DNA from 3 places in the Bradyrhizobium sp. AZCC 1719 genome. Region 3 is predicted to be linked to each of the others. Evidence: predicted binding sites of a transcription regulator. Region 3 holds the regulator's gene; each other region holds the start of a gene.
The links. The regulator LexA, encoded in region 3, represses DNA repair genes until DNA is damaged. The targets are predictions, from matches to a motif close to TGTTCNNNNTGTGTTCNG.
Positions count from the first base shown of each region.

Region 1: recA (recombinase RecA) is a predicted target of LexA. The motif match lies at 4,084-4,101, and genes of this name have one in related genera.
Region 2: uvrA (excinuclease ABC subunit UvrA) is a predicted target of LexA. The motif match lies at 3,146-3,163, and genes of this name have one in related genera.

Region 1 is NZ_JAZHRU010000001.1:4,125,309-4,135,282, forward strand. Features, by position in the region: gene V1292_RS19300 (hypothetical protein) at 1-174, shown strand, start outside; gene V1292_RS19305 (hypothetical protein) at 257-487, shown strand; gene V1292_RS19310 (PilZ domain-containing protein) at 762-1,097, shown strand; gene V1292_RS19315 (DUF6894 family protein) at 1,114-1,356, opposite strand; gene V1292_RS19320 (hypothetical protein) at 1,575-1,754, opposite strand; gene V1292_RS19325 (hypothetical protein) at 2,469-2,648, opposite strand; gene recA (recombinase RecA) at 4,205-5,296, shown strand; gene V1292_RS19335 (hypothetical protein) at 5,413-6,399, shown strand; gene gcvP (aminomethyl-transferring glycine dehydrogenase) at 6,544-9,420, opposite strand; gene gcvH (glycine cleavage system protein GcvH) at 9,432-9,797, opposite strand; gene gcvT (glycine cleavage system aminomethyltransferase GcvT) at 9,825-9,974, opposite strand, start outside.
Region 2 is NZ_JAZHRU010000001.1:5,272,788-5,282,761, forward strand. Features, by position in the region: gene V1292_RS24755 (toll/interleukin-1 receptor domain-containing protein) at 1-62, opposite strand, end outside; gene uvrA (excinuclease ABC subunit UvrA) at 81-3,062, opposite strand; gene V1292_RS24765 (outer membrane protein) at 3,373-4,113, opposite strand; gene V1292_RS24770 (outer membrane protein) at 4,483-5,232, opposite strand; gene V1292_RS24775 (single-stranded DNA-binding protein) at 5,739-6,227, shown strand; gene V1292_RS24780 (DUF2306 domain-containing protein) at 6,474-6,872, shown strand; gene gyrA (DNA gyrase subunit A) at 7,076-9,802, shown strand.
Region 3 is NZ_JAZHRU010000001.1:5,163,193-5,173,166, reverse strand. Features, by position in the region: gene V1292_RS24285 (autotransporter outer membrane beta-barrel domain-containing protein) at 1-2,385, shown strand, start outside; gene V1292_RS24280 (hypothetical protein) at 2,484-3,587, opposite strand; gene V1292_RS24275 (S41 family peptidase) at 3,771-5,105, opposite strand; gene V1292_RS24270 (hypothetical protein) at 5,305-5,607, opposite strand; gene V1292_RS24265 (HAD family hydrolase) at 5,750-6,376, shown strand; gene V1292_RS24260 (molybdopterin molybdotransferase MoeA) at 6,390-7,601, shown strand; gene lexA (transcriptional repressor LexA) at 7,810-8,511, shown strand; gene V1292_RS24250 (hypothetical protein) at 8,740-9,162, shown strand; gene V1292_RS24245 (hypothetical protein) at 9,208-9,477, shown strand; partial or broken gene V1292_RS24240 (ComEC/Rec2 family competence protein) at 9,485-9,974, opposite strand, start outside.

The DNA.
Region 1 (9,974 bases), 1.0 Mb from region 3:
TCGCCGGAGGAAAGGGAGCAGGAAGCGATCAAGGAGAAGGCTTACAAGGATTCCTTGCGGAAGATTCCCGACGCCAAGACCTCTTCCGATCCCTGGGGCACCATGCGTAGCACCGAGGCGCCCAAGGCCGCGGCGCCCGCCAAGAAGAACAAGACCGGCAGCACCAGCCAGTAGCTTCCCTGCCAAAGCGGCGGGTAGGATTCGTTCGCCGCTACCCCTATATTTGACCTGTCGTCATCGTGTCTGGAGTTACGACATGGTCTTTCGTCCGCGCGATCTCGCGAGCCGGATGGCCGGCCGGCGCAAGCTGGGCGACGGCTACCTGCGCGAGACGTTTACTTTGCCGCGCGACCAAGCGAGGTTGAGGGCGCGCGACTTCCTCAACCGCTATCCCAAGGCAGCCTATATGAGCTCGGTCGAGAGCTGGCGCGAGCTGCCCGGCGGCGACATCGAATTCACCATGCGCCGGCTTGCCAGCGCGGATTAGGCGACGCGGTTCCACCTCGCGCCGAAATTAACATCGACTCTCCGATTTTTGCCGGATTCCGATAACCCGGTATTGAGGTATTCCGCCTAGCTCTACGGACGGACGCGGGCGAGAGGGGCGGACGGCCGTTGCTTTCTCCGTCATTCCGGGGCGTGCGGAGCACGAGCCCGGAATCCATTTCACCCCGGCCTATGCGGTTCAATGGATTCCGGTTCTCGCTTCGCGAGCCCCGGAATGACGCAGACTGCGACAGGACGACCCGACAGGAGAAATCATGGCGAGAGACCGCAAAGACCTTGGTGCCCGCAAGTTCGTTCGGGTCGACTTGCGCAAGCCGGGATTCCTGATTCCGGCGCCGGATGCGCCATGGATCGAGTGCTACGTCCTCGACATTTCGGAGAACGGCGCCTGCCTGGATGTGGGCGACCTCGCGGTTCCCAAGGTGTTCGGCCTTTCTCTCACCGCAGGCGGCGAGGTGCGGCGGGTATGCACGCTGATCTGGCGCAGGGGCGAATTGGTCGGCGTCCGCTTCGTCTCCGCCCGGGAGCTGCGCAACGGCGTGGCGCCGCCAGGTGAACCCGATGCCGCTTCCCGGAAGGCCCACGCCTGACTAATTTGCCGTCCGTTTAATCAGGATCCTGCAGCGTCTCGGCCACCAGGCGAATCCGGAATACCGGCTTTTTGGATTCATCCAGCAGTTCCATCTGCCACTCGGTGTTTTCGGGCAGCTTGCGGGAAACGTCCGCGATCATGTCGCCGCAAACCCCGGTCATTTCCTTCCACGCGGCGTTGTGATCGGCAAATTCCGCGCCGTCATTGCTGACGCACGCATCTTCGCCATGTCGAACGGTGAAGAAGAAGATCGGCATGGCAAGTTGACCAAATGTAAAATGGGCCGCCGCTGGCCCTGAGATCCCCCATCCGCCGGGAGTGGATTCCTCGCGTATGGAAAGATCAACCCCGGGTTTTTACGGGCCCAAGCACGTTGCCGGGCATATAGGCCGGGTTATCGCTCAGGTCTAACCTGATGTAGTTGCAGAGAAACTTCTCCGGCTGGAAGGCCCGTGGAAGCGGCCGCCGAGCGGAATTACTTCCGTTCGGCTTTTTTCAGCTCCCGATCAATCCGAAGCTGGACCCGCCGGATGGCAAGCAGATTGAGCCTGGCTTCGGTCTTGCCCGTGACAACCCTGTCGCCGATACGGAATTGCCATTTCCAGATGCCCGGAGCGACCGCCGTCACGGTGTATTCGACGCCCTTGTGGATCATATGGAAATCCCGCTGCGGCTCCCGACCGCTTCAAACCGGACCTCTGACTTAAAATTGCAATTGTTCCTGCCGAGGGCAATGCCTTTGCCGCGACGCGCACGGCCGAAATCCGCTCCCGGGGCTTCAACCCCATGGGCGTGACCGAATTCCCTTGCCCAGCCTAATTTCCGCGGCGCGCAAAAAGCACTGCGCCGCGCAAGCGGAGTATGGTCGCTTGGCGGCGCAGGCCTATTCCCCGAGTGATGCAATGTCCCAGGCAAGAATTTTGTCGGGGGCGATATGAAAAAGGTTCAACGCGCCCGAGACAAATTTGCCCGGCGATTTGCACGGGCGCGGCCGCCCGGTAGCCGGCTTTCTTCCTATCCCTGCCGCGACGGATGAGGCTGCCGTGGCGGAATATGGGTTCTCGACGGCGCGTCCGGCCGGACGGGCTGCGGCGGCCTTGAGGGCTCCGGCGTGCGGCTGAGGTTCAACAGCCACGTGAGGAGATGGGCGCCATGGTGTTGAAGCGTCGGCAGGATGGGTTCGCAGGTGAGGACGGTCACGGGGGCGGTCGTTTGTATCTGCATGCCGCTGGGCATAGCCTGCAGCGCCTTGAAGGACGGTTCAGATGAAGCCGCAAGCACGTTTTAAAATTGTAGGCGACGTCACCACGTCCCGATTTACAGGTCGGATAACGATGAGGCCGCCGGTTCGGCGGCCTCATCGCGAGAGCTAGCCTTCCGGCTGCTCTACATCGGGCGCCCGGGGGCTGGCGTCGGGCGCCTCTTCACTTCTGGCCCGAAGGTCGGCGGCCTTGTCGAGAAAGCCCGCGGCGATCTCCGGATCCGTGGTGGCCATTGCAAATTTGAGAAAGGTTGCCGCTTGTTCCGTGAGGTATTTCTTGCCCGGCACAATACTGGTTCCCCATTACTACCCGTCACTACCCTGCCGCACCCGCTGCAATTACGCACTGCGGCGAAATCCGTTCCGGGGAAAAGTGCAAAACTATACTTAAGTCGGGTGCGCTCACGCGGATCGTGCGTTCGGACTGGTTGGGGCAGGGCGTCGAAGGCGGCAACCTCACGAGGCAGTGGGCGCGGTGTCCTCGCCCAAAAGCTTCCCGGTTTCCTTATGGATGAAGTGAAGCCGGGTGCAGGCGAGGCAGACGACGGACACATACGAATTGGGCTCGTCCTCCGGCGCGGTCGCCGGAAGCCAATGCTGCACCTTCGCGCCCAGCCGTGGGCATGTGAAAAGGATATGTCGGCCCGTCATTGGCGAGAGATATGCAGAGGCTGGGTGCCGGGTCACCTCCGTATGTTTGCGTAGTTGGGGGCTGTCCGGGCGGCGAAGGCGCGGAGCGGGGGTGCCATCCTCGTCAGGACGCACCGGGAGCCGGGTCGGATATTCCTGAGTTCGGTATCGGAAACACCGTGATGTTACGGACTCCAAAAGTGCGTGTGGAAAACACTATGCTTGATGTCGCCGGGGCTGCTTTTCATCCCGAACCAATTTGTACCGGCTGGGGGCCGCCGAAAGGCGGCCCTTTCAATTTGGGCGAGGCCCTTTTGGGGAAGAAGTCGCCAACAGAGGCGGCTCCTTCAATCGCGCGTTCGGTCCCGGTCCCGTTGCCGTTGGTGCTATCCTAATTCGAAGCTGCGCGAGCACTTAGGCGCTGTTGTCGCAACGATGCGGCTTGGCTCTAGCTGGCATGACTGCAAAGATAAGCTAGATCGTAATTACAAACGATATAGCGGCCCAACCCAGACGAGCTTTGACTTTGGAGAAGAGGACACAGGTAAGGGTCTGTAACGAAAGAGGCCACCAACTGGAGGCGGCCCGCTACTCCCGCGTCTAGCTCTGGAAGCTCTCTAATGAAGAGGCCGCCAACTGAGGCGGCCTTACCTTAGGCCGATCAGCGCCACGGCTACTTCCGCGATCTTGCGAGGCTTCCTAGTGCCGGTCGCGCTGACCTCGATAACGGTGCGAGCCACCATCTCGCAAAGGGGGTCGTTACGGTCAGCCACGCTCAGCAAGTTTAGGGCGTGATTGAAGGCACTGTTCAAAAGCTCGATTTGCTCCGGCGTGTGTTGGCCGTCTTTCAACAACCGATTGATTGGCATTGTCCCGCCCCCAAACCGACGCAAGACCCGGCTAGTTCCGGTGAGGGAACTAGATTCCCTTTTGGGCCGGGAGTCGAATTAAATTCTTGCTATGTTCGCAGCGGAATAATTTCCTTGACCTTGCTCAAGGTTTCCATCCCGTCGCCCGGAGTGGCGAATTAGGACACTCGCCAAATCAACTTAGGACACTGGGGCTTAAATACGGGCAGTACCCCTGCGGCGAAAAGAACATATTGCGAACATAGAACAAAGATGGTACAAAGATTCCTAGACGAAATCGAATCCCAAAAGCCGCTCACCGCCGTTTGTCCCGCTCGCGAATCCCCGCCATAAGGAGCACGTATTATGTCCGCCACTGCCCTGCGTATCGTTGAAGGATCCTCCATGGATAAGACCAAGGCCCTGTCCGCCGCGCTCTCCCAGATCGAGCGCCAGTTCGGCAAGGGCTCGGTGATGAAGCTGGGCAAGAACGATCGCTCGATGGACGTCGAGACGGTGTCCTCGGGCTCGCTCGGGCTCGACATCGCGCTCGGCGTCGGCGGGCTGCCGAAGGGACGGGTGGTTGAAATCTACGGGCCGGAATCGTCGGGCAAGACCACGCTGGCGTTGCACACGGTGGCCGAGGGACAGAAGAAGGGCGGCATCTGCGCCTTCATCGACGCCGAACACGCGCTCGATCCGGTCTACGCGCGCAAGCTCGGCGTCAACATCGACGAACTCCTGATCTCACAGCCCGACACCGGCGAACAGGCGCTGGAAATCTGCGACACGCTGGTGCGCTCCGGCGCGATCGATGTGCTGGTGGTCGATTCGGTGGCGGCCTTGGTGCCGAAGGCCGAACTCGAGGGCGAGATGGGCGATGCGCTGCCGGGGTTGCAGGCGCGGCTGATGAGCCAGGCGCTGCGCAAGCTCACCGCCTCGATCAACAAGTCCAACACCATGGTGATCTTCATCAACCAGATCCGCATGAAGATCGGCGTGATGTACGGCTCGCCGGAAACCACCACCGGCGGCAACGCGCTGAAATTTTACGCCTCCGTCCGCCTCGACATCCGCCGCATCGGCGCGATCAAGGAACGCGACGAAGTCGTCGGCAACACCACCCGTGTCAAGGTGGTGAAGAACAAGCTGGCGCCGCCCTTCAAGCAGGTCGAATTCGACATCATGTATGGCGAGGGCGTCTCCAAGATGGGCGAGATCCTCGACCTTGGCGTCAAGGCCGGCATCGTCGAAAAATCCGGCGCCTGGTTCTCCTATGACAGCCAGCGGCTGGGCCAGGGTCGCGAGAACGCAAAGGCCTTCCTCAAGGCCAACCCCGACATGGTCGCCAAGATCGAGATGGCGATCCGCCAGAACTCCGGCCTGATCGCCGAGCAGATTTTGGCCGGTCCCGCCGAGCGCGACGCCGATGGCGAGGAGCCGGCGGACGACGAATAAGTTTTGAGAAACGCTTCAGGGGTTAAGGCCTGAAACGTGACGACGGGTGCTGCGGACGTTGAGTTGCCGACGTCCTCAGTGCCCGTTTTGTTTTGTCTGTATTGTCGGAGCGAGCAATGAAGCCTCTGATCCTGACCGGCTGGCTGTTGCCGGACTTTCTAAAGAATGACTTCGCTGATCTCGCACTGGATTTAGCATTTTTCGACTTCATCTGGGGACCGCAGCCCTCGCCGGATGAACTCGCAGCCCACCTCGGTCCCCGCACTGATAGCCACAGCCTCGACAGAGCCACACACTGGTCGGACTGGGGCGGTAGCCAGTGGAAACACAGCAAAAGCAGGAAGCACCGGGATCTCAGCCTGGCCGAATTCTGCCAGCACTATGAAGCCGTCGAACTATGGTTTGACGTGCGGCCGAAAGCGCAGCTGAAATTGATCTGGCTGCTCGATTATTTCCGCTCTTATCCGCAAACCGTTGGCAGGTTGAAGCTGCGTCTTGTCGATCTGGAGATGAGAGCGCTTGACAAATTTGGCCGGTGGGATCCGCCGGCCGTTCAGGTTACGGAAAAGGAATTGGCGACGGCGAGCGCCGCTTGGCAGGCTTGGCGATCGCCCACACCGGAAGCTTGCTTCGATTTGCTCAGCAAGGATTTGAGTGCCTTGCCGCTTCTCAAACCCGTTTTGATCGATCTGCTCGAAGAATTGCCAAGTTCGACAGGCCTTGGCGCCTCGGAAATGCGGATGCTCGAGCTGATCGGGCGGGGATACTCGCTGACGAATGCGCTCTTCCATCTCTACCAACTGCGGCAAACGCGCATCTTCGGCGAGTGGGAATACGGCTATTTGCTGGATGGGCTTGCGCATGGCCCGCGACCGGCCGTGGCGGGCCTGGACGAGCAACTGCGCACGCTCGACCGCGAAAATTTGCGGGACCGGCACACGGCTTACCTGCGAAGCGAGCTCTCGCTGACCCAATTCGGCAGGGCTGTTCTCGCCCACAAGGAAGACTTCAGCCGGCACAACCCGATCGACCGCTGGTGGGGTGGCACGCACCTGACCAACGATAACCTCTGGCGCTGGAATCCGGCACTGGTCGCGCCGTAGCGGCACGACTGTAGCAAGGATGGGTAGAGCCACCGGGTTCGGCCTTTGGCCCGCCCGATGATAAACTCCGCGAAACCCATCGCGTCTATCACCGCAGGGCGGCACGATGATGGGTTTCGCTATCGCTCCACCCACCCTACAAAGCTACTCCGCAGCTTGCGCGTAATCCTCAACCGGCGGGCACGAGCACACCAGATTGCGGTCGCCATAGACGTTGTCGACTCGACCGACCGGGCTCCAATATTTGTCGGTGCGCGAGATGCCATCGGGGAAACAACCCGTGGCGCGACTATAGGGGCGGTTCCATGCATCATCGACAATGTCGTGCACGGTGGTGTGCGGGGCGTGGCGCAAGGGCGAGGCTTCGACCTTCCAGCGGCCGATCTCGATCTCCGTGATCTCGCTTCGGATCGCGATCATGGCGTCGCAGAACCGATCCAGCTCCGCCTTCGATTCCGATTCGGTCGGCTCGATCATCAGCGTGCCCGGCACCGGAAAACTCATGGTCGGCGCGTGGAAGCCGTAGTCGATCAGGCGCTTTGCGATGTCATCGACGGTGACGCCGCTCGTCGTCTTCAGCGGCCGTGGATCGACGATGCATTCATGCGCGATGCGTCCCTTGGCATTCTTGTAGAGCACCGGGAAATGCGGATCGAGGCGGCTGGCGATGTAGTTGGCGTTGAGGATCGCCATTTCAGTGGCGCGCGTCAGGCCTTCGCCAGCCATCATCAGGATATAGATGTAGGAAATCGTCAGGATCGACGCCGAGCCGAACGGCGCCGCCGATACCGGGCCGATGGGATGCGGCACCGCGCCGTCGGTTGAGGGATGGCCGGGCAGATAGGGCGCAAGATGCGCTCTTACGCCGATCGGGCCCATGCCCGGGCCGCCGCCGCCATGCGGGATGCAGAAGGTCTTGTGCAGATTGAGATGCGAGACGTCGGCGCCGTAATCGCCGGGGCGGGAGAGACCGACCTGCGCGTTCATGTTGGCGCCGTCGAGATAGACCTGGCCGCCATGGCTGTGCACGATGTCGCAGATCTCCGTGATGTGCTCCTCGAACACGCCATGCGTCGAGGGATAGGTGATCATCACGGCGGCGAGATTTTTGGAATGCTTCTCCGCCTTGGCGCGGAGATCGTCGACGTCGACGTCGCCGCGCGCGTCGCAGGCGGTCACCACCACTTCCATGCCGGCCATGTGGGCCGAGGCCGGATTGGTGCCGTGCGCGGAAGAGGGGATCAGGCACACCTTGCGGTGCGGCTCGCCACGCGCGGCATGATAGGCGCGGATCGCGAGCAGCCCGGCATATTCGCCCTGCGCGCCGGAATTCGGCTGCAGGGAGATCGCGTCATAGCCGGTGATGTCGCACAGCCATTTTTCCAGCCGCGCAAATAGCGCGTGATAGCCGGCGGCTTGCTCGCGCGGCGCGAACGGATGGAGCGAGCCGAATTCGGGCCAGGTCAGCGGGATCATTTCCGTGGTCGCGTTCAGCTTCATGGTGCAGGAGCCGAGCGGGATCATGGCGCGGTCGAGCGCGAGGTCGCGATCGCCGAGCTTGCGCATGTAGCGCAGCAGCTCGGTCTCGGAGCGGTGCGTGTGGAACACGGGATGGACGAGGAAGGCGCTGTCGCGCTTCAGTTCGGCGGGCAACGTTTCGCGCGCGCCCAGCTCGACATCCGCATAGGACAGCGTGCCGCCGAAGGCGCGCCACACCGCTTCGACGATCGCAGGCGTGGTCGTTTCGTCGACGGCAATGCCGAGCGTGCCGTCACCGATGCGCAGGTTGATCTTCTCGGCGAGCGCGCGGGCAATGATTTCACTCTGCTTCGCGCCAGCCGCGACGGTGATGGTGTCGAAGAACGCCGGCGACGCCGACGCATAGCCGAGCTTGGCCAGTCCCGCCGCCAGCACCACCGCGCGGCGGTGCACCGTGCGCGCGATATGCGTCAGCCCCTCGGGGCCGTGATAGACCGCGTACATCGAGGCGATCACCGCCAGCAGCACCTGCGCGGTGCAGATGTTGGAGGTCGCCTTCTCGCGGCGGATATGCTGCTCGCGGGTCTGCAGCGCCAGCCGATAGGCTGGCTGCCCCCGCGAATCCACCGACAGCCCGACGATGCGGCCGGGCAGCGAGCGTTTCAGCGCGTCGCGCACTGACATGTAGGCCGCGTGCGGACCGCCATAGCCCATAGGCACGCCGAACCGCTGCGCCGAGCCGATGGCGATGTCAGCGCCAAGCTCGCCGGGGGAGGCGATCAGCGTCAGCGCCAGCAGATCGGCCGCGACAACGGCGAGCGCGCCCTTCGCACGCAACGCCGAGATCGCCGGCCGCAGGTCGCGCACCGCGCCCGTCGTTCCCGGATATTGCAGCAGGCCACCAAAGACATCGGCGCCTTCGAGATCGCTGACGGGATCGCCGACGATCAGATTCCAGCCCAGCGGCTCGGCACGGGTGCGCAGCACGGCGAGCGTCTGCGGATGCACTTCCGCATCGACGAAGAACGATTTTGTTTTCACTTGCGAGGCGCGCTCGGCCAGCGCCATCGCTTCCGCCGCGGCGGTACCTTCATCGAGCAGCGAAGCGTTGGCCACATCTAGGCCGGTGAGGTCGCAGATCATGGTCTGGAAGTTGAACAGCGCTTCCAGCCGCCCCTGGCTGATTTCCGGCTGATACGGCGTATAGGCGGTGTACCAAGCCGGGTTCTCCAAAATATTGCGCTGGATCACCGTGGGCAAAATCGTGCCGGAATAGCCTTGGCCGATCAGCGAGGTGAACACCTGGTTCTGCGCGGCCAGCTCGCGCATGTGCGAAAGCGCCTCGGTTTCGCTCAACGCTGAACCGAGATCGAGCGGCTTCTTCTGCCGGATCGAGGAGGGCAGCGTCTGGCCGATCAGCTCGGTGAGGCTGTTCGCGCCGACGCTCTCCAGCATCACACTGATGTCGCGGGGCGAGGGGCCGATATGCCGGCGCACGAAGTCGGTGGCGGCTGCGGCGGTGGTCTTGAGCGGCGCGTTCATGACGTCCTTCCTTAGGCCGTGTGGGCCTTGTAGGCGGCCTCATCCATCAGGCCGCCGAGTTCGCTTTTGTCCGCAATCTTCAGCTTGAAGAACCAGGCCTTGCCGCCGGCGTCGGAATTCACCAGCGCGGGTTCGGCGGCGAGCGCCTCGTTGACCTCGATCACTTCGCCCGAGATCGGCGCGTAGACGTCGGAAGCGGCTTTCACCGACTCCACGACGGCGGCGGCTTCGGCCTTCTTCAGGGCGCGGCCGACTTTCGGCAATTCGACGAACACGACGTCGCCGAGCTGCGATTGCGCATAGTCGGTGACGCCGATGGTGGCGACATCGCCCTCGATGCGGAGCCATTCGTGGTCGGATGTGAACAGCGTCGTCATGAAAATTTCCCTTTGGCGTTGGCAAGTTCAGCGTTTGTAGGTGTTGGGAACGAAGGGCATGGCGGCGACCTGCAGCGGCAGGCGCTGGCCGCGCACTTCGGCGAAAACCTGCGTGCCGTTTGCGGCGAGCGCGGTCGGCAGATAGCCCATCGCAACCGGCGCATTGAGGCTCGGACC
Region 2 (9,974 bases), 110 kb from region 3:
TCTTTGTCCTCTGATGCGTGAGAAATGAAAAGGTCCCAAGCCTCAACGGGAATTGCTGACATGATTCTTCCCTAGGAGCCTTACTCCGCCGCCTCGCTCGCGCCCGCACTCTTCCGCGGCTTGCCTTCCGCCTTCTTCAGCACCGGTGCCAGAAACTTGCCCGTATAGCTCCGCGGCGCCTTCACAATATCCTCCGGCGGGCCCCAAGCGACGATTTCGCCGCCGCCGTCGCCGCCTTCGGGGCCGAGGTCGATGACCCAATCGGCGGTCTTGATGACTTCGAGATTGTGCTCGATGACGACCACCGTGTTGCCCTGCGCGACCAGCTCGTGGAGCACTTCCAGAAGCTTTGCGACGTCGTGAAAGTGCAGCCCTGTGGTCGGCTCGTCCAGGATGTAGAGCGTGCGCCCGGTGGCGCGCTTTGAGAGCTCTTTGGCGAGCTTGACGCGCTGGGCTTCGCCGCCGGACAAGGTCGTCGCCTGCTGGCCGACGTGGATATAGTCGAGGCCGACGCGGTGCAGCGTCTTGAACGTCTCGCGCACGCGCGGCACCGCCTTGAAGAATTCGGCGGCTTCCTCCACCGTCATGTCGAGCACATCCGAGATCGACTTGCCCTTGAACAGGACCTCTAACGTCTCGCGGTTGTAGCGCTTGCCCTTGCAGGTGTCGCAGGTGACGTAGACGTCGGGCAAAAAGTGCATCTCGATCTTGATGACGCCGTCGCCCTGGCAGGCCTCGCAGCGGCCGCCCTTGACGTTGAAGGAGAAGCGGCCGGGCTCGTAGCCGCGCGCCTTGGCTTCGGGCAGGCCGGCAAACCATTCGCGGATCGGGGTGAAGGCGCCGGTATAGGTCGCAGGGTTGGAGCGCGGGGTGCGGCCGATCGGCGACTGATCGATATCGATGATCTTGTCGATATGCTCCAGCCCCTCGATGCGGTCATGGGGGGCGGCGCCTTCGCTGGCGTTGTTGAGTTTGCGCGCGATGGCACGGTAGAGCGTGTCGATCAGCAGCGTCGACTTGCCGCCGCCGGAAACGCCGGTGACGCAGGTGAATAGTCCCAGCGGAATTTCCGCCGAGACGTTTTTCAGATTGTTGCCGCGGGCGTTGACGACCTTGATGGTGCGGCGATGGTTCGGCGGCCGGCGCTCGGGGATCGGCACCGACAATTCGCCGGTGAGATATTTGCCAGTCAGCGATTTCGGATTCCGCATGATGTCGGCGGGCGTGCCCTGCGCCACGATATGGCCACCATGCATGCCGGCACCGGGGCCGATGTCGAGCACGTAGTCCGCCAGACGTATCGCGTCCTCGTCATGCTCGACCACGATCACGGTATTGCCGAGGTCGCGCAGCCGCTTCAGCGTCTCCAGCAGGCGCGCATTGTCGCGCTGGTGCAGGCCGATCGAGGGCTCGTCCAACACATAGAGCACGCCAGTCAGCCCCGAGCCGATCTGCGAAGCGAGGCGGATGCGCTGGCTTTCGCCGCCGGAGAGCGTGCCGGAAGAGCGCGAGAGCGTGAGGTAATTCAGGCCGACGTCGAGCAGGAAGGACAGCCGCTCGCGGATCTCCTTCAGCACGCGCGCGGCAATCTCATTCTGCTGGTCGTTGAGCGCCTTCGGTACGCTTTCAAACCATTCGCCGGCGCGCTTCACCGACATTTCCGAGATCTCGCCGATATGCTTGCCGCCGATCTTGACGCAGAGCGCCTCCGGCTTGAGCCGATGGCCCTTGCAGGCCTCGCAGGGGATATCGGAGAAATACTTTGCCAGCTCCTCGCGCGCCCATTCGCTCTCGGTCTCGCGGTAGCGGCGCTCGAGGTTGGTGATGACGCCCTCGAACGGCTTTTTGGTATCGTAGGAGCGGACGCCATCCTCGTAGGAGAATTTTATCTCGTCGTCGCCGGAGCCGTGCAGCAGGGCTCCTTGCGTCTTCTTCGGCAGGTCCTTCCACTTGGTGTCGAGCGTGAACTTGTAGAACTTTCCGAGCGCGGTCAGCGTCTGGATGTAATAGGGCGAGGACGACTTGGCCCAGGGTGCAATCGCACCCTTGCGCAAGGTCAATTCCTTGTCGGGAATGACGAGGTCCTCGTCGATGTGCTGCTCGATGCCGAGGCCGCCGCAGGCGGGGCAGGCGCCATAGGGATTGTTGAATGAGAACAACCGCGGCTCGATTTCGGGAATCGTGAATCCGGAGACCGGGCAGGCGAATTTCTCCGAGAACAGAATCCGTTCCGGCCCGCTCTTGTCGTGAATCTTTGCGGTTTTCTTCTTGTCCTCGGCCGCAGGCGCGCCTGCCGGCGCGTCAGCATATTCGATCACCGCAAGCCCCTCGGCGAGCTTCAACGCGGTCTCAAAGCTTTCGGCGAGCCGCTGGCCGAGATCGGAACGGACCACGATGCGATCGACCACGACGTCGATGTCGTGCGGGAATTTCTTGTCGAGCGTCGGCGCCTCCGACAGCTCATAGAAAGTGCCGTCAATCTTGACGCGCTGAAAGCCCTTCTTGAGCCATTCGGCGAGCTCTTTCTTGTACTCGCCCTTGCGGCCGCGCACGACCGGCGCCAGCAGATAGAGCCGGGTGCCCTCCGGCAGCGCCAGCACGCGATCGACCATCTGCGAGACGACCTGGCTTTCAATCGGCAGCCCTGTGGCGGGCGAGTAGGGCACGCCGACACGCGCCCACAGCAAGCGCATGTAGTCGTAGATCTCGGTAACGGTGCCGACCGTGGAGCGCGGATTCTTCGACGTCGTCTTCTGCTCGATCGAGATCGCAGGAGACAGGCCGTCGATCTGATCGACATCCGGCTTCTGCATCATCTCCAGGAATTGGCGCGCGTAAGCGGAGAGCGATTCGACGTAGCGGCGCTGGCCCTCGGCATAGATGGTATCGAAGGCGAGCGAGGATTTGCCGGAGCCGGAGAGGCCGGTGAACACGACGAGCTTGTCGCGGGGAATCTCGAGATCGACATTCTTGAGATTGTGCTCGCGCGCACCGCGGATGGTAATCGCACGCGATGCGGAGCCGGCGTTCTGTTGGCGCTTCGCCCTTAGCACTTCATCCATATCGGCATTTCCAGGCGCGAGGCGCGCGCCACGTTGGGCGCGCATTGCCGGCCAAGGGCCGCCAGGCGCCGTTGATTGAAAGTCGGAACATAGGAAGAACGGGAGGGAATTTCCAGTGCCGCGCGCGAATCATCAACGGATTGTTTGCGCTCGTAGCGTTTTCAAGCGAAGTGGGACCGGTTCGCCTGAAGAACACGCATCGAAATTCGAAGAGCAGTTGTAATGGCAGCAGGTGGCAGTGCCGCACATTAAAAAAGGCCGGCGCAAGGCCGGCCTTTTCTCAATCTTGGGAACTCAGGTGACGCGGAGATCAGTACCCGCCGAACTTGTAGTTGATGCGAGCGGTGATGACATCAACGTCCTGACGGATGCGGGTCTGGGCCACCAGTGTGCCAGCCGGGAAAACGACGCCGTTGCTCACGAAGTTATAGGTCTTGTCCTGCATGAACATGTGATTGTATTCGATGCCGGCCGACCAGTTCGGGGCGAAGCCATATTCCAGGCCAACGCCGACGACACCACCCCAACGGGTGTCATCGACGCTGTTGGCGAGCGAGACACCAGTGCCGGTCGTAAGCAAACGGTAGCGATCGGAGGTCACGGCGGCGCCGCCCTTGAGGTAGAACAGGACGTTGTTCGCTGCGTAGCCGACCTGACCGGTGAACAACCCGAAGGCGTCGACACGAGTGTCGTTGGTGAACGCCGGAAGAAGCGGGATCGCATTGCTGCCATGGAAGTCAGCCCAGTTGCCCTGCGCTTCCACGCCGAACACCCACGAAGCGGCCTGCCAGCGGTAGCCGATCTGACCACCGACGGTGCCGCCGGTTGCGTCATGGCTGCCCATCGGAGCGACGCCGAGGCTGGTCTCGTCCCAACGCTGTCGGCTCGATCCCCAGCCGCCGTTAACGCCGGCGTAGAAGCCGCTCCAGTTGTACACCGCAACCGCCATCGGCGGAGCCTTGGTGTAGGGCCTGGCAGCGAGATCGGCGGCCATCGCGGGCGCCATACCAAGCGCGATCAGGCCAGTGGTGGTCAGCAGAATCTTTTTCACTTTCTTTTTCCTTTCGCGGCTCCAACGCAACTTTCCTCAGCCGTCAATTTGAGGTTGCCTGGCGATATAGCGCGAAGTTCCCGAAAAATGCTGTCGCCGGAATACCACATGTGGGTCAAAATCGTGGGCGGCACAACCGCAGCGGGCGGCAACTGTACCGAGCTACAACCAAAACTAAAGGGCCGGCGCGGGGCCGGCCTTTTCAGCGTCGGGTCGAAAACGTCCACGATCAGTACCTGGCGATCACCGGGCCGCCGACCTTACAGCTGATGCGCGCGGTGATTATGTCGACGTCCTGATCGTATCAGCAGCCAAACAAAAAGGCCGGCGTGAAGCCGGCCTTTCCGTAGTTCCGCGCTGGCGTTGCGATCAGTACCTCGCGATGACCGGGCCACCCCAACGATAGTTGACGCGAACGGTCACGAGATCGACATCCTGGCTGATGCGGTCGGTGCCGAAGAGGACGCCGGCCGGTGTGACGAAGTCGTGGGTGCGGTCCTGCATGAACAGGTGATTGTACTCAACGCCGGCCGACCAGTTGGGAGCGAAGCCGAATTCGATGCCCGCGCCGACGCTGGCGCCCCAACGGGTGTCATCCCCGGTGGCGGCAACTAGGACGCCGGTGGGAACATCAAACTGGCGGAAACGATCCGCCGTAACGGCCGCACCACCTTTGACATAGAACAGAACGTTGTTGGCGGCGTAGCCGATCTGGCCTGTGATCAGGCCGAACGCATCGATGCGCGATTCGTTGCGGAGCGTCGGATCGATCAGGCTCACATTGCTGCCCCGGAAGTCGGCCCAGTTGCCCTGGCCTTCAAGACCGAACACCCAGGTGCCGGCCTGCCAGCGATAACCGATCTGACCGCCGGCGGTGGCGCCGTCTGCGTCATGGCAACCCTCGTCCGCGATGAACGCGCCGCCCACCGTCACGAGGTCCCAGCACTTCTGGCTCGTACCCCAGCCGCCGTTGGCGCCGATGTAGAAGCCGCTCCAGTCGTACACAGCGGCGATCGGGGCTGGCGGCGCCTTGGTGTAAGGACGCGCAGCGAGGTCGGCCGCCGCCGCGGGTGCAGCGAACGCAATGAGAGCAACTGTAGCTAACAGATACTTCTTCATGATCTTTCCCCAGTTTTGTCCGCTTCCCGCTAGGCCTGAAGCGTTGTTGTGACGCGAGCGCCCGCGCCGCTGGAGAATGGTATAGCGCGACTCGCGCGGAAATGGCGTGTCCCGGATGCAACAGCCGCCAACCAAGTTTATGGAACGAAGCTTATGATTTATCTGGTATAATTGGAACCGAGACGGGAACTTTCGGGTTCCATTTCGTCTCTTTCGGTTCCCCCGTGAGTTCCCGGGGTTCGCCCATAGATTGCAAGGCCGCAGCCGGGCAGACGTGAGCTGTTTGCGGAACAAAGCTGGAACGCACGCGTAGGCGATGCTATATGTGGATAACCGGCGACTTGCCGAGGGATCGCCAAGTCAGCGGGGCCTGTCGGTGTATAGGGTCCGGATGTCCTGGAGCGGACGCGGAAACGGACAAGCGACAGGTCAAGAATTGAAGATGGCCGGCACGAAAGCGGGCCGGACCAGTGATTTTTGCCGGCGATATCGAGTGGAGAGCGGCGATGGCGGGAAGCGTGAACAAAGTGATTCTGGTCGGCAACCTCGGCAAGGATCCTGAAATCCGGCGGACACAGGACGGGCGGCCGATCGCCAATCTGAGCATCGCGACATCGGAGACCTGGCGCGACAAAGGCACCGGCGAGCGCAAGGAAAAGACCGAGTGGCACCGCGTGGTGATCTTCAACGAGGGGCTCTGCAAGGTCGCCGAACAATATCTGAAGAAGGGCGCCAAGGTTTACATCGAGGGCCAGTTGCAGACCCGCAAATGGACCGACCAGAGCGGCGTCGACAAATACTCGACCGAGGTCGTGCTGCAGGGCTTTAACTCGAACCTGACCATGCTCGACGGCCGCAGCGGCGGCGGGGGCGGCAGCTTCGGCTCCGATGATTCCGGTGATTTCGGCTCGAGCGGTCCGGCTAGCTCCGCGCCGCGGCGGGCAGTCGCGGCGGGCAGCCGCAACAGTGATATGGACGACGACATCCCGTTCTAGGGCCTTACTCCGTTCGAGAGCAGGGTCTTCGCTAGCAAGAAATTCGCTTGCGGGAACGGACGTTGACGCCTGCTTTACGGCTGATGTGCCGCCGCAGGAATCCGCCGGCTGAAAACCTGTCTACAGGAGCGTCACGATCCGAGTGCCCGGTCGGCTCGCTCAGCCGCTATGTTGTTAATCTTCACATGAGGTAATTCGCTTAAGCTGCTCCAGCCTTGAACGCCAACCGGATCTGGAGCGCCCACCATGAGCCTCGCACCGCTGCTAGAGGCGCCCGGGACGATCCCGTTGCATGCCTTCGCAGCCATGGCGGCGTTTGCGCTTGGCATCGTGCAATTCGCAGCACCGAAGGGAACCCTGCCGCACCGGACCATCGGCTGGATCTGGGTCGTGCTGATGGCTGCGGTCGCGATCAGCTCGCTCTGGATCCATGAGATCCGGATGTTCGGGCCGTTCAGCCCGATCCATCTGCTGTCGATCTTTGTGCCGATCATGCTGGCACTCGCGGTCCTGCATGCCCGCCGGCACAATGTCAGCGGTCACCGCAAAGCGATGGTGTCGATCTTCTTTGGAGCGCTCGTCGTCGCCGGCTTGTTCACCTTCCTGCCGGGACGGATCATGCATGCGGTGGTTTTTGGCCGTTAGGCCGACCGTGGGAACATCGTTTTTAACACTGCCTTCCGGCCCTGAAATGGCGGTTCCGGCAGGGTTCGGGAGAGCTGTCTCCGATCCCGGTAAGTCCATGAAAAAACGAGCGGAAAAACAGCTTCCTCCCGACAGCTTCGGGGTGGTTATCGGACCCTCGATGCGCTATATGATTCTTAGCTGAGAACTGACTGGATTCCCCTTTGTCCGACAACGAAGACGACAAGCCCGGCGAGCCGCCGGAGCACTCCGACATTCGCCCCGTTTCCATTCTCGACGAGATGAAACGCTCCTACCTCGATTACGCCATGAGCGTGATCGTGGCGCGGGCGCTGCCGGACGCGCGCGACGGGCTCAAGCCCGTGCATCGCCGCATTCTGTATTCGATGTACGAGCAGGGGCACACGCCCGACAAGAAGTACGTCAAGTCAGCGCGCGTCGTCGGTGACGTGATCGGTAAGTATCATCCGCACGGCGACCAGTCGATTTACGACGCGATGGTCCGGATGGCGCAGGATTTTTCCATGCGCGTGCCGCTGATCGACGGCCAGGGCAATTTCGGCTCGGTCGATGGCGATCCGCCCGCGGCTTATCGATATACCGAAGCCCGTCTGACCCGGTCGGCGCTAGAAGTTCTCGGCGATATCGACAAGGATACTGTCGATTTCCAGCCGAACTACGACAATTCCGAGAAGGAGCCGTCGGTACTGCCGGCGAGGTTCCCGAACCTGCTGGTCAACGGCGCCGGCGGCATCGCCGTCGGCATGGCAACCAACATCCCGCCGCACAATCTCGGCGAAGTCGTCGACGCCTGCGTGGCGTTGATCGACAATCCTGCGCTCAGCATCGACGATCTCATCAACATCATTCCCGGCCCGGATTTCCCAACCGGTGGCATTATCCTCGGACGCCAGGGCATCCGTTCGGCCTACCACCTCGGCCGCGGGTCAATCGTGATGCGCGGCAAGGTGACGATCGACACCATCCGCAAGGATCGCGAAGCGATCATCATCACTGAAATTCCCTATCAGATAAACAAGGCCACCATGGTCGAGCGCATCGCCGAACTGGTGCGCGAAAAGAAGATCGAAGGTGTCGCGGACCTGCGCGATGAATCCGACCGCGATGGCTTCCGTGTCGTCGTCGAGTTGAAGCGCGAGGCGATGGCCGATGTCGTGCTGAATCAGCTCTATCGCTTCACGCCGCTGCAATCGAACTTCCCGGCAAATATGCTGGCGCTGGATAACGGCCGTCCGCAGACGATGAACCTAAGGGATCTGCTGACGCTGTTCATCGCGTTCCGCGAGCAGGTCGTCACCCGTCGCACCAAGTTCCTGCTCAACAAGGCGCGCGATCGCGCCCATATCCTGGTCGGTCTTGCAATTGCGGTTGCGAATATCGACGAGATCATTCGCGTGATCAGAACCTCGCCCGATCCGAACACAGCGCGGGATACGCTGATGTCGCGCGACTGGCCGGCCAAGGATGTCGAGGCGATGATCACGCTGATCGACGACCCCCGTCACCGGATGGCGCCGGACGGCACTGCGCGGCTGTCGCTGGAGCAGGCCAAGGCCATTCTCGAGTTGCGCCTGCAGCGCCTGACCGCGCTCGGCCGCGAGGAGATTTCCGAAGAGCTCGACAAGCTTGCGGTGGAAATTGCCGACTATCTCGAAATTTTGCGCTCGCGTGCGCGCGTGCAGGCGATCATCAAGGACGAACTTGCCGCGGTGAAAGACGAATTCGCCACCCCGCGGAAAACCGTAATCGTCGAGCAGGAAGGCGAGGTCGAGGACGAGGACCTGATCCAGCGCGAGGACATGGTGGTCACGGTGTCGCACGCCGGCTATGTCAAGCGCGTGCCGCTCTCGACCTATCGGGCGCAGCGGCGCGGCGGCAAGGGCCGTGCGGGCATGCAGACCCGCGACGAGGACTTTGTGAGCCGCCTGTTCGTGGCCTCGACCCATACGCCGGTGCTGTTCTTCTCCTCGCGCGGCCAGGTTTACAAGGAAAAGGTCTGGCGGCTGCCGATGGCGGCCCCCAACGCGCGTGGCAAGGCGATGATCAACATCCTGCCGCTGGAGCAGGGCGAGCGCATCACCACCATCATGCCGCTGCCGGAGGACGAATCCTCCTGGGCCAATCTCGACGTGATGTTCGCTACCACCGGGGGCACGGTCCGCCGCAACAAGCTGTCCGATTTCGTCGATGTCCGCCGCTCCGGCATCATCGCCATGAAGCTCGGAGAGGGTGAAGCGATCGTCGACGTGCAGATCTGCACGGAGCATGACGACGTGCTGCTGACCGCGGCCGGCGGGCAGTGCATCCGCTTCCCCGTCACCGATGTGCGCGTCTTCACGGGGCGCACCTCGATGGGCGTGCGCGGCATTGCGCTGGCGGAGGGCGACAAACTGATCTCGCTGGCAATCCTGCGCCATGTCGAGACCACCTCGGACGAACGGTCGGCCTATCTGAAGATGCGCCGCGCGGTCGCCGGCGAAACCGCGGTTGAAGAGCCTGTTGATGCCGAGGGCGAGGAGACGTCGGGTTCGCTCCAGCTCTCGCAGGAGCGCTACGCCGAAATGTCGGCGCAGGAGCAGGTGGTGCTGACGGTCTCCGTCAACGGCTACGGCAAGCGCACCTCGTCCTACGAGTACCGCACCACCGGCCGCGGCGGCAAAGGCATCGTCGCGATGAGCGTCAACAACCGCAACGGCAAGCTGGTGGCCTCATTCCCGGTGGAGCACAGCGACCAGATCATGCTGGTCACCGACAAGGGCCAGCTCATCCGCTGCCCGGTCGAGGACATCCGCATCGCCGGCCGCTCGACGCAAGGCGTCATCGTGTTCGATACGGCGGAGGACGAGCACGTGGTGTCGGTCGAGCATATCTCGGAAGACGAGAACGGCGTGAACGGGAACGGCGGCTAGCGCCGTCCACCGTCATTCCGGGGCATAGCTAATGCGATGAGCCCGGAATCCATCCCGCCATTTACGTTGCGGCGCGATGGATTCCGGGCCTGCGTGCTGCGCACGCATCCCGGAATGACGAGCTGCGTAGTCCGGATGAGCTGGACGCTCGCGCCGGCGCGCCCGTCATGGC
Region 3 (9,974 bases):
ACGGTGACGGGCGTTGGCACCACCTGGACCAATTCCTCACAGCTCTCGATCGGCTACTTCGGCGTCGGGTTGCTCGCTGTCGCAAGCGGGGGGAAGGTCAGCAGCACATATGGGATCCTCGGCGAGTTTGCCGGCGCGCAGGGCACGGCCACGGTCGCTGGCGCCGGCTCTGCCTGGGTTAATTCCCTGGACCTTTACGTCGGCAACGCCGGTACGGGTTCGCTCGCGGTCTCGAACGGCGGCACGGTGAGCAATGCGAACGGCTACGTCGCTCACGACACCGGCTCGCAAGGCACGGTGACAGTGACGGGTCCGGGCTCGGCCTTGAACTCCAGTGCCTCCCTCACAATTGGCGTCAGCGGCACCGGCGTGCTCGCCATCGACAGCGGTGGATCTGTGAGCAGCGCGTCCGCCATCATCGGATCGGCCATCGGCTCGCAAGGAACCGTGGCGGTGACGGGCGCCGGCTCGACATGGACCAATTCCGGAGACCTCAATGTCGGATTCTCCGGCACCGGTACGCTCACCGTCGCGGCGGGTGCGACGGTGCACGCCGGCACCGTGCATGTGGCAAGCCAGGCCGGCTCGCGTGGCACGCTGAACATCGGCGCGGCGGCAGGCAGTCCGGCGGCGGCCGCCGGCACGCTCGACACGGCAAGCGTCGCGTTCGGCGCTGGCATTGGCACGATCAACTTCAATCATACGGCCGCCAACTACGTGTTTGGGTCGACGATGACCGGCAACGGCAGCGTCAATGTGCTGTCCGGCACCACCATCCTGACGGCTGCCAACAGCTACACGGGTCCCACGACCGTCAACGGCGCCACGCTCATCGTGAACGGCTCGATCGCCTCGTCACCACTGACGGTGGATGGCGGCGGTCTTGTCGGGGGCACTGGTCGTCTTGGCGCAACGACTATCGGCGCCGGCACGCTCTCGCCCGGCAACTCGATCGGCACCATCACGGTGCAGGGCAATCTCGTGCTGTCGGCGGCCTCGACCTACCTGGTCGAGATCGCGCCGACGAGCGCCGATCGCACCGATGTCACGGGCGCGGCGCAGCTCGGCGGTGCCTTGCGTGTGGTCGCAGCGCCCGGGACCTACGCGCCGGGCACCACCTACACGATTCTCACGGCGACTGGCGGCATCGCCGGCACGTTCGACAGCGTGACTTCCAATCTCACCTCGTCCGCCTTCATAACGCCGACCGTGTCCTATAATGCCGACCACGTATTCTTCACCCTCGCACGCACGGCATTCGCGAGCGTCGGCTGGACGCGCAACCAGATTGCCACCGGCACCGGCGTCGATTCGCTGGGCTTCGGCAATCCCATCTTCAATACGGTGCTCTACGGCACAGCCGCGCAGGCGCGGCAGGCGTTCGATGCACTCTCGGGCGAGTTGCATGCGAGTACGGCGGGCGTGCTCGTCGACGAATCGCGCGATCTGCGCGACGCGGTGCTCGGCCGCCTGCGCCAGGCGTCCTTCGACAACGCGGTAGGCGGGACGGCGGCGCGCGCGGCCCTTCCGGGGACCGTGCCGGAGCCGAAGACGGACTCGTCCCGCCTGACCTTCTGGGCGCAGGGACTCGGTGCGCGCGGTCGCATTGACGGCGATGGCAATGCGGCAACGGTCGCTCGCCGCCACGCTGGCGCCGTCGCGGGGCTCGACGCCGCTGTTGATGACTGGCGCTTCGGCTTCGCGGCGGGCTATTCGGACTCCGCGGTCGGCGTGGACGCGCGCGCGAGCTCGGCCTCGGTCGAGAGCGGCCACGCGGCGTTCTACGGCGCGGGCAGCGCCGGCGCGTGGAGCGCGCGCGCCGGCATGGCCTATTCGTACCACCAGATCGACACCACCCGCACCATCGCGTTTCCGGGCTTTGTCGATCGCGCGTCGGCCGCCTATCATGGCGGCACCACTCAGGTGTTTGGCGAGATCGGCTACGGTTTCGGGCTCGGCCCGGTCGCGCTCGAGCCGTTCGCAGGAGCTGCCTGGGTGCAGGCGAGGACAAGCGGTTTCACGGAGAAGGGCGGCGTCGCGGCGCTCACGGGTGCGTGCGACCGCGAAGAGGCGGGCTTCGCGACGCTTGGCGCGCGGCTCGCCACCAGCGTCGCGGTCGGGGGAATGACGCTGGCGCCGCGCCTCTCCGCCGCCTGGCAGCACGTGCTCGGCGATGTGACGCCGGTCACCACCCTCTCCTTCGCGAGCGGAGGCACTGCCTTCGAGATCGCGGGCGCGCCGCTCGCGCGCAACAGCGCGCTCCTCGAAGCCGGCGCTGACCTGCATCTCAATGCGCAAACCACGCTCGGCATTCTCTACCAGGGCCAGGTCGCACGCAACGCCGAAGACCACGCCGTCCGAGGCCGGCTCGCCGTGAGATTTTGACACGTTCGGTCAGTCCAGCGCAGTGCCGCGGATTCCTGCGCCCGCTCGAAGTCTGCCAACACCTAGTCGTTGGGCCACCGCGCACGAATTACGGTTTGCTAAAGTCTCGCCTTCAGCGGCACCCGGAAAGTCCTGAAGCCTTCGATATCGGGAAACCACTCCGCTGCTTCGCGCGAGGCCAACGTCAGAACCGCGGCCGGGACTTCGCCGCTGATCAGCCGCTCGATTGCCCCTCGCTGTCCTTCGCTGAACTGGACCTCCGCAGCTCCCGCCGCCATGAAGGCGGCGCTGACGCGTCCACTTGATGCGGATTGCTTCTCCTCGATCGCGATGTTTCTGTTGTTCAGGTCGGATAACGATTCAATTTCCGGACGCGCCAGCACAAGCGCCACCAGATTGTCCGTACTGTCTGTCGATACGGATGCAGTCTTGTCAGTATCGCTCACGTCGGCGGGTGCTGCTTCCGGATTGTCCGATTTGCTGGACGCTTCCCGCCCCGTCCCGATCGCCGTGACGAGATCGGCCATTCCCGTCGCTTCCACAAGCTGCTGCTGGATGGTTCGAGAAGCCGGAGCGGGAGTAACGCCGGCCGAGGGAGGCAACGCAGTCGCCTCGGGCGCGGCAGGCGTCGCGGCGATCTCAAGCGTGGCCGGCGGCGGCAGGGTGACCTCGGATTTGACCTCCGACTTGGGAGCCTCCGCAGGCTGCGACGCAGCGACGGCGGCTGCCTGACTGGGCTCGGGGCTATCAGAGATTTCCAGTTTGCGCTCCGGCGGCTGCCCACCCGCGACAGCCTTTTCGCGAGCCACTGGCGCCGTAGCCGCCGGAATGTTCTTCCTGGCTGCTGCGAGAGCGGGAGCGGCGGCCTTTTTGGCGGTTGGCGGCCTCGTACTGGACGCCGCCTTGCTGCTGCGCGGCGCGGTGCGGGAAACGGAGGCGCCCTGCCTCGCTACGCGTGCGGGACTGGCGTGTTCTGGTCTTGCGGTTTCGGCCTCAGCCGGCACCGCGATTTCAGTCTCGCGAACCGCGCGGTGCCGGGCAGATAATGTCTGATCAGACCAGGCCATGTAGGACTGGCACGCGCGATTGCACGGCAGCCCGTCGATATAAACGACGCCAGGTGAATCCAGCGGATTGGCCTGCAGGGCTCCACTCGAACAAACCGACAGGATCAGGGCCGGCAAAATCCATCTTCTCGACATGACTGCTCCGTTCGAACGCGCGTGGTGTTCGACGCGAGCTACGAGCGGATGGAGATGAGAGTTTCAAAAACGATCATGTTTTGTGGATCGCTACGCGCGCCGCATACTACGCGCTGATTGCGAGCCACCCGGTCGGCGCAAAGCGCCGCCGGATGCCTCGCAAAGACGCGGTGGGTTCTGAATTTAGTTCGGCACCGCCCGTTTCGCGGCCGTGACTGCATTTGCATTCACGGTGCCGCCGCGCAGCAGGTTGAACGCGGCGTTGAGCGCCTTGTCGTCCTTTTCGTTCGGCGGGACGTAGGCTTGCGAGCCGGTCTGCTCGGCGCCGTCGGCGGCGAGGTGGCCGCGCATCGAGGCTTCGCCTTTCAGCTCGGCGCGGCCCTTGAGTTCATCGGGCACGTCCTGCAGCACCTCGACGTCGGGCGCGATGCCCTGGGCCTGGATCGAGCGCCCCGACGGCGTGAAGTAGCGCGCCGTGGTCAGCGCCAGCGCGCCGTTGCCCTGCCCGAGCGGAATGATGGTCTGCACCGAGCCCTTGCCGAAAGTGCGCGTGCCGATCAGCGTGGCGCGCTTGTGGTCGCGAAGCGCGCCGGCCACGATTTCGGACGCCGAAGCCGAGCCGCCGTTGATCAGCACGACCAGCGGCTTGCCCTTGGTGATGTCGCCGCCGCGCGCGGTGAAGCGCTGGGTTTCCTCCGAAGTGCGGCCACGCGTCGAGACCACCTCGCCCCGGTTCATGAAGGTGCTCGAAACCGACACCGCCTGGTCGAGTAACCCGCCGGGATTGTTGCGGAGATCGATCACATAGCCCGTCAGTTTTTCCGGCGGAACTTCCTTCGAGATGCTGGCGATGGCTTTCTTCAAGCCGTCGGTGGTCTGCTCGTTGAAGCGGGTGATCCTGATGTAACCGATGTCGCCGCCGTCGGCCTTGAAGCGGACCGGCCGCACCCGGATGATCTCGCGCACGATGGCGACGTCGATCGGCGCGGCGGCCCCCTTGCGCACGACCTTGAGGCGGATCTTGCTGTTGGCGGGGCCCTTCATCCGGCCCACCGCCTGTTCGAGGGTCATGCCCTGGATGACCTCGTCGTCGATCTGGGTGATCACGTCGCCTGACAGCATGCCGGCCCTGGCCGCGGGCGTATCGTCGATAGGCGTCACCACCTTGACGAGGCCGTCTTCCATCGTCACCTCGATGCCGAGCCCACCGAACTCGCCATGGGTGGTCTCCTGCATGTCGCTCCAGCCCTTCTCATTCATGTACCGCGAATGAGGATCGAGCGCCGAGATCATGCCGTTGATGGCGCCTTCCATCAGCTTGGAATCGTCGGGCTTCTCGACGTAGCTGGTCTTGATCCGCTCGAACACATTGCCGAACAGATTGAGCTGGGTGTAGGTGTCGGAACGGGCCGCGGCCTTTGCCGCCGCCACCAGATGCGCCCCTTGAGGTCCGATCACGAGAGCGGTCAGACACGCACCCGTCACCGTGCCGAGAAGAAAGGCAAAATTCCTGCGCATCGTGGGGCGTCCCTCTATCTCTACGGACGCCCACACCATCCCTGTGAATCGGCGCCCCTGTCCCGGCCCCGCCAACTCACAATGGCTTTTTGGTCGGATCAAGGCACGCCGACCGGGGGCAATACGGTCGCTTTCAGAGTGTGAATGAAATCATCACGTTAGATGGCGAGTTCGTCGTGCCCTGGCTAGCCGGCATCTTCTACTTTGCAGCGCCTTCGGCGGATTTGGCCTTTGACTTCGCTGCCGGCGCCTTGGCCGCCGCTTTCGGCGGTGTGCTGTCGCCGCGCATCGTCCCCCAGGGGTCCGAATTCTTCTGCTGCTCGGGGATGTTGCCGAGCGATCTCCGGTAGGCCCGCTCGGCGTCCTTCTCGGCCGCGATTTGCGAGGGCGTCTTGGGCTTGTCCTCCTCGCCATATCTGGCGGGACCTTGTTGGGCGGCGGCGGATCCGGCCAAAAAAGCGATCACGGCGACAGCGCCCAGGATTCTGCCAACAACTTGCATGCGACTACTCCCTGAAATTGGCCCCAAGAAATTGGTCCCAAGCCTTAGCACAGCCGGCGTACGGGCTTAAGCGCCGGATTGGGCCGCGACGCAAATCGCCGTGGCCGTTGCCGAGGCCGGTCCGGTTTTGTAAACGACTGCCATGAATTCGCCGCCAGTGCCCCATTCCGTCGATCCCTTGCTGTTCGACCTCGGCCGTGTCGTGCTCGACATCAGTTTCGAAGAGGTAATGACGTGCTGGGCAGGGCATGCGGGCTGCGCGCCTGCCGACCTCGCCGGACGCTTTGTGGTGGACGACAGTTTCAAGCACCACGAGACCGGCCGGATCGACGACGCGGCGTTCTTTGCAGGTCTGCGCCAGTCGCTCGGCATCGGCATCACGGACGCGCAGTTCCTGGAAGGCTGGAACGCGATCTTCACCGGCGAGATGCCCGGAATTTCGCCGCTCCTGGCGCGTGCAGCAAAACGCCTGCCGCTCTATGCTTTTTCCAACACCAATCCGGCCCATGTCACACATTTTTCGCGGGCCTATGCGGATGTGCTCGGCCATTTCCGCGAGATATTCCTGTCCTCCAGCATCGGTTTGCGCAAACCCGACGCCGAAGCCTATGATCATGTGGTAAAAGCGATCGGCGTGCCGGCGTCGCGGATCCTGTTCTTCGACGACTCGGCTGCCAATATCGAAGGTGCGCGGGCGCGCGGCCTTTCTGCCATCCACGTGACATCGACGGATGACGTGGCGAGGGCACTGACCGCACTTGGAATTTGAGGGAGGTCTGCCCGTGGCGTTGATGCCGGTTGCCGATGCATTGTCTGCCATCCTTGCGGGCGCCGATCCCGTCCCTGAAGAAATGGTGGCGCTCGATGAGGCGTATCACCGCATTCTCGCACGCGACGTCGCCGCGCGGCGGACGCAGCCGCCGCAGGCGATGTCGGCGATGGACGGCTATGCGGTGCGCGCGGCTGACGCCGCCGATGTCAGCGCACGGCTGAAGGTGATCGGCGAGGTCGCCGCCGGCCGCCCGTTCGAGCGGAAGGTCGGCCCGGGCGAAGCGGTGCGGATCTTTACCGGCGGCGTGATTCCCGACGGCGCCGACGCCGTCATCATCCAGGAAGACACTGGCGTAGAGGGTGATCATATCACCATCACGGAAGCTGCCGTTCCGGGGCGGCATATCCGCGCCGCGGGCGTTGATTTCCGCGAAGGCGACTTCCTCCTCAAACGCGGGCGCCGCCTCACCGACCGCGACCTCTCACTCGCCGCCGGCATGAACTACCCGGAGCTTGCAGTGCACCGTCGCCCGAAAGTTGCGATGCTGGCGACTGGCGACGAACTGGTGATGCCGGGCGCAAGCCCCAGCCCCGGCCAGATCGTCTATTCCAACGGCTACAGCTTGCGGGCGCTGGCGCGGGCCGAGGGAGCAGAAATCATTGACCTCGGAATCGCCGCCGACACCGTCGCCGCGACCGCGGAAGGCATCAGCCGTGCTCGCAAGGCCGACGCCGACATCCTGATCACCATTGGCGGCGCTTCGGTCGGCGACCACGACCTCGTCAAGCGGTCGCTGGAGGCCGAGGGCATCGCCATGGCGTTCTGGCGGATCGCGATGCGGCCGGGCAAGCCGATGATGCATGGCAGGCTGGAGGCGATGCGGGTGATCGGCCTGCCCGGCAATCCCGTTTCCTCCTATGTCTGCGGCTTCCTGTTCCTGGTGCCGCTGATTCGCGCTCTATCGGGCCGCGATACCATCCATCACCCGCGCGAAAGCGCCCTGCTCGGCCGCGATCTCGCCGCCAACGACCAGCGCGAAGACTATCTTCGCGCCTACCTCGAAACGCGCGACGACGGCACGCTGGTCGCCGTGCCGGTGAACCATCAGGACTCGTCGCTATCAGGGAATCTCGCTGCGGCACGGGCACTTGTGATACGTCCGCCGTTCGCGCCGGCTGCCGCAAAGGGCTCGCCTTGCGAGCTGCTCCGGCTGCCGGAATGACGCCTGAACCGCGCTCCGACAGCACTTTGGGCCGGAACCGCAATGCGTTCACCTGAAATTAAGTGGTTGCGGAACACATATCGAACATATAGTGTCCGTTCATGATTTGTTTCGACTGCTAGTGTCTTTGATTGGGAGTTGGGGGACTCCGCGATCTTGGGCTCTGAAGATTCGGAACGAGACGACGCCAACCGGGGGATTGCTCGCGATGCTTACGCGCAAACAGTACGAACTTCTGCGTTTCATCAATGAACGGCTGAAAGAGGCCGGCGTGCCGCCCTCCTTCGACGAGATGAAGGACGCGCTCGATCTGCGCTCGAAATCCGGAATCCACCGCCTCATCACGGCACTGGAGGAGCGCGGCTTCATCCGTCGCCTGCCCAACCGCGCCCGCGCCATCGAAGTCATCAAGCTGCCTGAGCTCGCAGCCGCCGCCAACAGCCGCCGCGGCTTCACGCCGAGCGTCATCGAGGGCACGCTCGGCAAGCGCACGGTGAGCGCGCCGGCCGCCGAGGACGACGGCAATCGCCCGGTCGCCGTGCCTGTCATGGGCCGGATTGCCGCCGGTACGCCGATCGAGGCGCTGCAGACCCGCAGCCACACCATCAGCGTACCGCCTGACATGCTCGGCTCCGGCGAACATTACGCGCTCGAAGTGCGCGGCGATTCCATGGTGGACGCCGGCATTCTCGACGGCGACATGGCGCTGATCCAACGCAACGAAACCGCCGACACCGGCGACATCGTCGTGGCGCTGATCGACGAGGAGGAAGCGACGCTGAAGCGCTTCCGCCGCCGCGGCGCCTCGATTGCGCTCGAGCCCGCCAACACCGCTTATGAAGTCCGCATCCTGCCGCCGAACCGGGTCCGGATTCAGGGCAAGCTGATCGGGCTGTACCGCAAATACTGACCCATTATGCCGTCCGGGCCGTGACGGAAAAGAGCCCCGGCCCGTGGCCGGGGTTTTTTGTTGCACGTGTGGAACTAAGGCACGTTAGCGCGTTTGTGAATGTGGCGCAGTGCGCCAGTCGCAGAATTGCCCAGAACAGAGAAAAGGCTCTGCGCCATGTCCACTCTGATAGAGGCCTGTGCCTCCTTCTAGACACGGGTCAGCTATCTCAAACGAGGGAGCCATCCGATGTGTGACTATAGCCTGCATGCTGTGGCTACGCGGCCTGCCGAGGTCGGCGAGACGCTGATCACGACGACATTCCGCGGTACATCGACCCGCGGCTTTGCGTCGGAACGCGAGCCTGCAGTGGCGGTCTGCATGCTTCCCGGCACCGAACTGGCGTTCGCTGAGGACGTCAAATACGACAACCGGTGGATCTGGACTCGAACCACCGACTGGCGGGTCGGCAAGTTCAATCAAATCGACCCCCATATATCCGACCGTCACCATGACGCGATCGAATTTCCCGACGGAAGCCATGTGCTGGTGACGCAGCTTTGCGAAGGCCAGCGCGCGACCGTGCTGCAATTGCCGGTGGTCCAGACCGGTGGCGAACGCGCGCCGAAGGTGACGGAAGCGCCTCCGGCCGAATCGATCGTGACCGGATAAACGCCCACGCGAATACGATCCGCCGGTCCAGGCCGGCGGATCGTGGTGGTTCATTTTTCAGAACTCGGCACCGCAGGGGGGCAGTCGGTGGTCAACAAGGTTACGTGGCAAAAAGCCGGGCGCGTCACTGAGCCCGGGCGGTACATGTTCAGGTACGGCTGGCTCACCATCACGGCCGAAGATCTCGCAATCTGGCGGCAATTCCCTGACGCATCGTTCACGCTGGTCGCTCTGCCGTCGGCGCCCGACGCGCCCGAGGAATTCCATCTCGGCGCGTTCGAAATACCAGCCAAGCCCACGGTCGACGAGCACTGAAGATCATCTACTCCTCCGCCTGCAGGTCTGCCTCGGCCGGCGTGGCATCGACGCTGCGCGGTGGCACGACGCGCGGCGCAAGCACGGTGGTGTCGGCCTCGCGCTCGCCGGCTATGGCCGGCGACCACGGGCGGTCGATGCCTCTCGGCTTGACCGCCTCGACGACAAATCCCTCCCGGCTGCGCCGCAACGCCATCGCGCCCTGCCGCCGCAGTCGTTCGGCGCCGATGACGGAAGCACCGCATGCCGGCGGGGCCTGCCGCAGCGTCACAATGATTGCTGCGCGCTCGCAATCGTCCGAAAACGCCTCGGGTCTGAGCGCCTGCGCGATCAGGGCACCGCCGGCGGATTGCACCACGCAGCCAAGATCGTCGCATGAGACACCTGACGTGAGCGAGGCGTCAGCCGCGGTTCGCGCGTCCGCATCCGCCGCCAGCCACTCCTTCAAAAGAAAGACGTCCCGAGACCCCTTGCCCGCGTGCATCAAATGTAGCCGG